One region of the Microbacterium sp. NPDC079356 genome, then DNA from elsewhere that is predicted to be linked to it. Evidence: predicted binding sites of a transcription regulator. Region 1 holds the regulator's gene; the other holds the start of a gene.
The links. Region 1 encodes HspR, which represses chaperone genes until heat shock. Its sites were predicted from a motif close to AAGTTGAGTCNNNNNGACTCAACTT; they were not measured.

Region 1 (4,410 bases):
CCAGGGCGAGCGCGACTTCACCCGCGACAACAAGCCGCTCGGCACGTTCGAGCTCACCGGCATCGCGCCGGCACCCCGCGGCATCCCGCAGATCGAGGTCACCTTCGACATCGACGCGAACGGCATCGTGCACGTGTCCGCCAAGGACAAGGGCACGGGCAAGGAGCAGTCGATGACGATCACCGGCGGCTCGTCGCTGCCGAAGGAGGACATCGAGCGCATGGTGCGCGAGGCCGAGGAGCACGCGGCCGAGGACAAGAAGCGCCGTGAGGCCGCCGAGGTCCGCAACCAGGCCGAGACCCTCTCGTACTCGATCGAGAAGCTCCTGAACGAGAACGCCGACAAGCTGCCTGAGGACGTCAAGACCGAGGTCCAGGCCGACGTCGACGCCCTCAAGACGGCGCTCGCGGGCGACAACGACGACACCGTCAAGGACGCCTACGACAAGCTGAACTCGTCGCAGACGAAGATCGGCGAGGCGATCTACGCCGCCAGCCAGGCCGAGGCCGCACAGGCCCCGACCGACGCGCCGGCCGGTGAGCAGGCGGCATCCGATGAGGATGTCGTCGACGCCGAGGTCGTCGACGACGAGGACGAGAAGAAGTAAGCATGGCGGACAAGGACTTCGACAAGCCGGACGACGGCGACGAGGTCGTGGACTCCGGGGCTGCCGACCAGGCGGCCCCGGAGGGCGCCGCCGACGGTCCCGACACGCAGCCCGAAGAGCTGACGGTCGACGACATCCTCGGCGCCGCCCAGTCCGACGAGGCCGCGGTGGCCGATGCTCCCGCCGAGGAGCACGACCTCGTCCTCGACCTCAAGCGCGTCCAGGCCGAATACGCCAACTACCGACGCCGCACCGAGGAGCAGCGCGAGGTGGAGATCGCGCGCGCCAAGGGTTCCGTCGCGAAGGGGATGCTGCCGGTCCTCGACGACCTCGACCGTGCCGAGAAGCACGGCGACCTCGAGGAGGGCACGCCCCTCGCCGCGATCGCCGACAAGATCCGCACGGTCGTCGCCCGCCTGGGCGTCGAGCGTTACGGCGAAGCCGGTGAGGCCTTCGACCCGCAGCAGCACGAGGCGATCTTCCAGGCGCCGACTCCCGGCACCACCGAGGCGACGATCCTCGAAGTGGTCGAGGTGGGCTACCGCCTGGGCGACCTCGAGCTGCGTCCCGCCAAGGTCGTCGTCGCCGTCCCGGCCGAGTAAGGGAAGGGAGGGGCAATGGCCAGTCAGGACTGGTTCGACAAGGACTTCTACAAGGTCCTCGGTGTGTCGAAGGACGTCTCGGATGCCGAGTTGAAGAAGACGTACCGCAAGCTGGCGCGCACCTACCACCCCGACTCGAACGCGGGGGATGCCGCGGCCGAGGCGAAGTTCAAGGAGATCAGCGAGGCGTACTCGGTGCTCAGCGACAAGGAGCAGCGCGCCGAGTACGACCAGCTGCGCGCCATGGGCTCGGGAGCGCGCTTCCAGCCCGGCGCGAGCGGCGGCGGGTTCGAGGACGTGTTCAGCAGGTTCTCGACCGGAGGAGGCGGCCAGCAGGCCGACTTCGACGACCTGTTCGCGATGTTCGGGCAGCAGGGCGGGGGCCGCTTCGGCTCGGGCCGCTTCGGGCAGCCGAGCGGCGGGTTCCGCGGCTTCGGCGGTCCGCAGCGCGGTGCCGACGTCACCGCCCGCACGACCCTCGACTTCACCACGGCCGTGAAGGGCGACACGATCACCCTGCAGGGCGAGGACGGCAGGCCGATCAAGGTCAAGATCCCCGCGGGGGTCTCGGACGGCCAGAAGATCAAGCTGCGCGGGCGCGGCCGGCCCTCCCCGGACGGCGGCGAGGCGGGCGACATCGTGCTGACGGTGGGCGTGCGCCCGCATCCCGTCTTCACGCGCGAAGGGCTGAATCTCCGCATCCACGTCCCCGTGACGTTCACCGAAGCGGCCCTCGGCGCCACGATCGAGGTGCCCACGCTCGGCGGCGACGTCGTCAAGCTGCGCGTGGCCCCCGGCACCCCGTCGGGGCGTGTGCTGCGCGTCAAGGGGCGGGGCGTGCAGACCGCGAAGGGCACCGGCGACCTGCTCGCCGAGGTGCAGGTCGCGGTCCCGACGCACCTGGACGGACCGGCGCGCGAGGCGTTGGAACGCTTCCACGAGCTGGAACCCAAGGAGAACCCCCGCGCCGATCTGATGGCCAAGGCGCGCGAGTGAGGTGAGAGGCATGGCGAACGAGCAGGTCGACGAAGAGGCCCCGATCCTGGCGATCGCGGTCGCGGCCGAGCTCGCCGGCATGCACCCGCAGACCCTCCGTCAGTACGATCGGCTGGGACTCGTGGTACCGGCGCGCACCCGTGGCGGGTCGCGCCGGTACTCCCTGCGGCACGTCGCGCAGTTGCGCGAGGTGGCTCAGATGTCGGCCGACGGCGTGAGCCTGCCGGCGATCTCGCGCATCATCGAGCTCGAGAACGAGGTGCGGATGCTGCGCCGCGAGGTCACGGGACTGCAGGGTCGCCTGCGCGACGAGGTCGCCGCCCGCCGCGGTGCCCGCGTGTTCGCCGCCGGCGCGACCGGCTCGGTCGTCACGCTCCGTCAGGGAACGCGCGTGCGCCGCGCGACCGACGTCGTGCTGTGGCGCCCGCATCCGTCCCCCTCCGACGACTGACGCTTCTTCGTTCGCCGAGGGGTCGCAGATGGTCGCCCGACGGCGTCTGAAGCGACCATCTGCGACGTCTCGAGGCTTCTCCAGGGGGTCCGACGGGCGGGCGGATGTCCACAAGGGGGCGACGGGCGGGTGGGTGACGGTGATCGCGGCGGGATCGTTGGCGGATGCCGAGTGTCCTTCCCCCGGGTCTCCCCGACCGCTTCCTCGTCGCGCAGGCTCTCGGCGCCGGCGTCACGCGCCGTCGGTTGCGGCATCCGTCCCTTGCGGCGCCGTTCTACGGTGTCCGTTCCCGTGAAGAGGCTCACGACGTCAGGGCGCTCGCCCTCGGCTATCTGCCCAAGCTGCGGGCCGGGGAGCATTTCTCGCACGCGACGGCGCTCGTCCTCGCGGGAGGGTGGGCTCCCGATCGACTCCGGTCCACCCTCGATGTGACCGCGATCCCACCGATCGTTCGGGCTCGCGGGGCGGGAGTGCGCGGGCACCGTTCCCAGGCGGCCCGCCTCCGGCTGATGGACGGGATGCCGGTGGTCGAGCCGGCGATCGCGTGGTGCCAGGCGGCATCCCTTCTCAGCGATCGTGAGCTCGTCGTCGCGGCGGATGCGCTGCTCCGTCGCCACCACCCTGTGCTCACCGTCGATGCGCTGGAGGCCGCGGTCGCCGAGCGGGACGGGTCGCGCGGCGTGCGGCGATTGCGACGTGCGCTCGAGCTCACAGAGCCGCAAACCGATTCCGTCGCGGAGACGCTCCTTCGTCTGGACGCGCGGGAGGCCGGGCTTCCGCCCTTCGAGGTGAATGCCGAGATCCGGGATGCGCACGGTCGGTTCCTCGCCTACGGCGATCTGGTCCACGCGCCGACGAAGGTACTGCTCGAATACGACGGGCAGCAGCATCGCCTCGACGACCGTCAGTACGCGCGCGACGTGGATCGGTTGGACGACCTCGCCGCGGCGGGGTGGCGGGTCATCCGGGTGAACCGTTCGCATCGCGGCGCCGCCCGCCGGTGGGCACTCGAGCGCACCCGCGCCGCCCTCCTCGAGCGGGGATGGCGCCCCGAGGCGTCGCAGATGGTCGCTGCGCGCCGGCGAAAGTGACCATCTGCGACGTCTCGGCGACGGGGCGCGCGGATGCCGGGGGTCAGGCGGGGTCGATGCGGAGGGTTCCGGGGCCCTCGCCGACGGTCAGGTCGTCGACCAATCGCAGCGAGCGGGCGAGGGCGTCGACGGCGGGGATGACGGTGCCGAACCGCTCGCGGTCGGAGATGACCGCGGTGAGTGTCACGAGGTGGGTGCCGGTGTCCCACGTGTACGACGCGAACGGGGTCTGACGCGGGTTCGGCGGCAGCGGCATCTCGAGCTTCTCGCCGACACCCAGGGGCGAGCCGGTGAACGTGACGGTGTCGTCGTACTCGATCGGCATGCTCGCCCGCATCGTGCGCAGCTGGGGCGTGAGCTCCTGCACCTGGGCCATCGCGACGAGCAGCTCGGGATCGTCCCTCCACACCCACGCGAGCAGCCGCCCGTCGGCGCGGCGCATGAGGGCGGGGATCGCCTGGCTCATCGCCCACGCCGCCACCTTGCTACCGGGCTGCTCGCGGCCGAACGCGGCGTTCGCCTGGGCGAGCAGCATCCCGATCGCCTTCTTGCGGGCGCGTCGTCCACGGAACCCGAAGGATCCCGTGATCGGGACCCATCGCGCGGGGTCCGCCTGGGCAGAGATTCGCGTCATGCCGACAAGCGTAGGTTGCTATCATCCGC
Region 2 (4,410 bases), on a different contig from region 1:
GCTCCGCGACGGTCGACAGCGTGGCCGCGAGTTCGTCCTCGACGGCCCCCATGGTGCTCATGCGGTGGACCTCCCGCTCCCAGCGTAGAGGGCGGGCGTTCCCGCCTCAGCCGGCGCGGCCCACCGTGCTGTCGAGGAACGCGTGGATCGTCGCATGCAGCGCCGCGGTGGCCGCCGCGTCGATGGTGCCCGCATGACCGCCTTCGACGGGCTCGAGGTAGTGCACCTCGGCATCCGTCTCGTTCGCCAACCGCGCCGCCATCTTGCGCGCCTGCACCGGCCCGACCCGGTCGTCGCTGGCCGCCGCGTAGATGAGGGATGCCGGGTACCGCCGCCCGGGCTCGATGAGGTGGTACGGCGAGAAGGTCTTCACGAACTCCCAGTCGGCGGGGTCGTCGGGGTCGCCGTACTCGGCGATCCAGCTCGCGCCGGCCGACAGGCGCGTGTACCGGCGCATGTCGAGGAGCGGGACGCCGCAGACGATCGCCCCGAAGTCGTCGGGGTACCGGGTCAGCATGTTGCCGACGAGCAGCCCGCCGTTGCTGCGCCCGTGGCAGGCGATGCGGTCGGGGGTCGAGACGCCGCGGGCGACGAGGTCACGCGAGACAGCGGCGAAGTCCTCGTACGCGCGGTGGCGGTTCTCACGGAGGGCCGCGAGGTGCCATTCCGGGCCGAACTCGCCGCCGCCCCGGATGTTCGCGACGACGTACACCCGGCCCTGCTCGAGCCAGGCCGGGCCCACGATCGTCGGGTACTCCGGCGTCAGCGCGTGCTCGAAGCCGCCGTAGCCGTTCATCAGCACGGGCAGTGCGCCGTGCCGCTCGCGGGGGCCGACCTCGAAGTACGGCACCCGGGTGCCGTCGGCCGACGTCGCCCAGTGCTGCTCGGCGACGAGACCCGTCGCGTCGAAGGTCGCGCGGCTGCGGTCGACGACCCGCGGCTCCGCGCCCGGGTCGAGGACGAGCAGGGTGGGCGGTGTGAGGAAGCCGCGCGCGACGACCCAGAGCTGGTCGTCCTCGTCGTCGTCCGCCGTCGCGACGTTCGCGCTGAAGAGGTCGTCGTCGCCGAGCCCGAGGTCGAGCTCGACACCGGTCAGCGTCGCCGGGTCGAGCGACACCAGCCGGCTCTGCACGCGGTCGAGGATCGTCAGCACGAGGCGGGTCTTCGTCCACGCCCAGGACTCGAGCACCGCGGTGTCGGTCGGCGCGAACGCGACGCGCAGGTCCGACCCGTCCCCGCTCGTCACGGTCTCGAGGGGGCCGAGCAGGAGGGTGCCCGACGGATGCGTCGTGTCGCCGATGCGCCACGGCGTCGTCGTCCGGACGGCGACCAGGTCGCCGTGCACGTCGGCGTGCGCGTCCTGCGGCACGGCGATCAGGTGCGGTTCGGCGCCGTCCCACACCCACGCCTCGGAGTGGAAGAAGTCGTGCGCGATGACGACGATCGGCGTCGCCGCGCCGCCGGTGTGGTCGACGTGCGCGAAGACGCCGACGTCCGACGGGACACCCGTGAGGATCGGCGGCGCGTCCTCGAGCGATTCGCCGCGGCGCCAGGCACGGGCGGTGATCGGATAGCCCGAGTCCGTGACGCCGCCGCCGTGCAGGGCCGTGGCGACGAGCAGCGTGTCGCGGTCGACCCACGCGATCATGGACTTCTCCGCGTCGAGGGCGAAGGGGGAGTCCTCGACGAAGCGGCGGGTCTCCAGATCGAACTCGCGCACCACGGCGGCGTCTCCGCCGTCGGGGCTCAGGCGCACGAGCGCGCGGCTGCTGCCGGCCGGCCCGTGCGTCGCGCCGGCGAAGGCCCAGGTCCTTCCCTCCTCGCGGCCCAGTGCGTCGACGTCGAGCAGGACCTCCCAGTCCGGAGTGCCCGCCGTGAAGGCGGCGAGGGACGTCCGGCGCCAGAGGCCGCGCGGGTTGTCGGCATCCCGCCACAGGTCGTACATGAGGTCGCCGTGACGACTCGGGACGACGAGGCGGTCGGGGTCCTGCAGGATGCCGGTGAGCCTGGTCTCGAGCGCGTCGCGGGCAGCGCCCGCATAGGCGCCTTCGGTCTCGGCGGTGCGCTCCGCGGCCCACGCGCGAGCCGCGGATCCGTCGATCTCCTCCAGCCAGAGGAACGGGTCGGCGGGCTCGGGGGCGATCTCGTGGGCGCTCATGCGGTCAGCCTACGGGGCACCTCCGCCGCGTCGTTCGCCGTGCGAGAACCATTGGCACTCTCCATGCGGGAGTGCTAATCTGGACGTACTTGAGCCGCAGGGGCTCAACTTTCAGACCACTTGGACAAAGGAGAGAATCATGGCGACCTACGACCCGTTCCGTGAAATCGACCGCCTGGCGTCGACGCTCTTCGACACGCGCCGCGGCCCGCGACGGATGCCGATGGACCTGTACCGCGACGGCGACCACTACGTGCTGAACGCCGACCTCCCCGGCATCGACCCGGGCTCGGTCGACATCGACGTCGACGGCCAGCTGCTGACCATCCGCGCCGAGCGCACGCTGTCGTCGGGCGAGGGGGTCAAGTGGATCACGCGCGAGCGTGAGACCGCGAGCTTCCTCCGCCAGCTGAACCTCGGCCAGGGCATCGACACCGACGCGATCACCGCGACCTACAACAACGGTGTGCTGACCGTCACCATCCCAGTGAGCGAGAAGGCCAAGCCGCGCAAGGTCGAGGTCGTCGCCGACGGTTCGTCCCCGACCATCACCACCCGCGAGAGCGAGCCGCAGCCGATCGACCAGTGATCGGCGCACCGCTCCGGCGATGAGACGACGATCGCCCCGCACCCCGTCTCGGGTGCGGGGCGATTTTTGTGTCGTCAGACGCCGCGCAGGCGAGCGGTGAGCCGCTCGAGCTCAGCGAGTTCGTCGTCGGTGAGCACCGACATCCGCTCGGCGATGGTGCGGCCGTGCGTCGTCGCGAGCCGGCGGAACATCGCCGCGCCCTGCTCCGTGGCGCGCAGCACGGCGCCGCGGCCGTCGTTGGGGTCGGGGCACTTCGCGACGAGCCCGCGCGCCACCATCCGGTCGACCAGGCGCGACACGCTCGGCTGGCTGATGAGCATGTTCGCCGTCACGTCGCGCAGTCGCGCGGTGTGACCCTCGCAGCGCGTGACGGTCAGGAGCACGTCGTATTCGGCGCTCGAGAGATCGTCGTCCTCGAAGTCCCGTGAGATCTCCGCCAGGACCTCGTGCTGCGCGCGGAAGAGGCTCTCCCAGGCAGCGATGGCGAGGCGGCGGTCGGTCATGGCGTCAACTGTAGCGTCGCTCGTAGGGTTGACCGCGTGCAGCCCTGGTCCCGTCGTCTCGCCCGTGCCGGAGCCGTCGTCGCCGTCGCGCTCGGCGTCCTCGTCGGCGCTCCCTCGGCGGCGAACGCCGACGTCGAGGACTTCTCTTTCGACAGTCTGACCGTCGACTACGCGCTGACCCGCGCCGAGGACGGCACGAGTCGGATGCGGGTGGTCGAGGAGCTCGTGGCGCGGTTCCCCGAGACCGACCAGAACCGCGGCATCCGACGGGTGATCCCCGACGAGTACGACGGTCAGCCGCTGCGGCCGAGCCTCGAATCGGCGGTGGACGCGGAGGGCGACCCGTGGGAGGTCGTCGAGACCGACGATGGCGAGGACGGACTGGTCGTGACGGCGAGATCCGAGGACTACGTCCATGGTCGCCAGACCTTCGTCCTCACCTACACCCTCGACAACGTGACGCGCGAGTTCCCCGACACGGGGCTCGAGCTCTACTGGGACGTGAACGGGTTCGATTGGGCGCAGCCGTTCGGTGAGGTGACGGTGAGGCTGCATCTGGACGGCGAGATCGCGGATGCCGCCGGCTCCCTCGCCTGCTATGCCGGACCGTTCGGGGCCGAGACGCCGTGCGACGCCATCGACATCGACACGTCCTCCTCGGGCGCGACGATCGTCGCGCGGCAGGCCGAGCTCGGCCCCCGCGAATCTCTGACCTTCGCGGTCGGGTTCGCCGACGGCACCTTCGAGCCGCTCGACACCTCATACCTCGGCACACCGCTGGGCTGGGGGCACGCCGCTGCCGGTGCGGGCCTCGTCGGGGTCGCGGGGTGGACGCTGTGGCTGCGGCGCCGCCACCTCTCCGACGAAGCCGGCAGGCCGACGGTGATCGCGGAATCCGAACCGCCCGCGGGGGTCGACGCGCTGCACGCGGCGGTGCTGCTGCAGAAGACCGGCAAGGCCATCCCCGCCGAGGTGCTCGAGCAGGCCATCGTCGGCTCCATCCGCATCACCGAGGGGGAGAAGCCCCGGTGGGGGTCCGCGAAGCTCGTCGCCGAACTGGTGGACCCCGGGCGCGCCGACGCCGACGGTCGCGCGCTCCTGACGGGACTGTTCCCCGACGGCCGGACGGGCGACCGTTTCGAGTTCGGCACCTCGGACAC

Region 2: ACPEH0_RS06290 (Hsp20/alpha crystallin family protein) is a predicted target of HspR. The motif match lies at 2,245-2,269, and genes of this name have one in related genera.

The regions. Positions count from the first base shown of each region.
Region 1 covers NZ_JBMWDN010000004.1:53,426-57,835, reverse strand. Annotated here, with positions in the region: gene dnaK (molecular chaperone DnaK) at 1-607, shown strand, start outside; gene ACPEH0_RS10735 (nucleotide exchange factor GrpE) at 610-1,209, shown strand; gene ACPEH0_RS10730 (DnaJ C-terminal domain-containing protein) at 1,225-2,205, shown strand; gene ACPEH0_RS10725 (heat shock protein transcriptional repressor HspR) at 2,216-2,656, shown strand; gene ACPEH0_RS10720 (hypothetical protein) at 2,821-3,747, shown strand; gene ACPEH0_RS10715 (hypothetical protein) at 3,791-4,381, opposite strand.
Region 2 covers NZ_JBMWDN010000002.1:303,418-307,827, reverse strand. Annotated here, with positions in the region: gene ACPEH0_RS06300 (DUF3459 domain-containing protein) at 1-61, opposite strand, end outside; gene ACPEH0_RS06295 (prolyl oligopeptidase family serine peptidase) at 107-2,158, opposite strand; gene ACPEH0_RS06290 (Hsp20/alpha crystallin family protein) at 2,298-2,747, shown strand; gene ACPEH0_RS06285 (MarR family winged helix-turn-helix transcriptional regulator) at 2,822-3,250, opposite strand; gene ACPEH0_RS06280 (DUF2207 domain-containing protein) at 3,287-4,410, shown strand, end outside.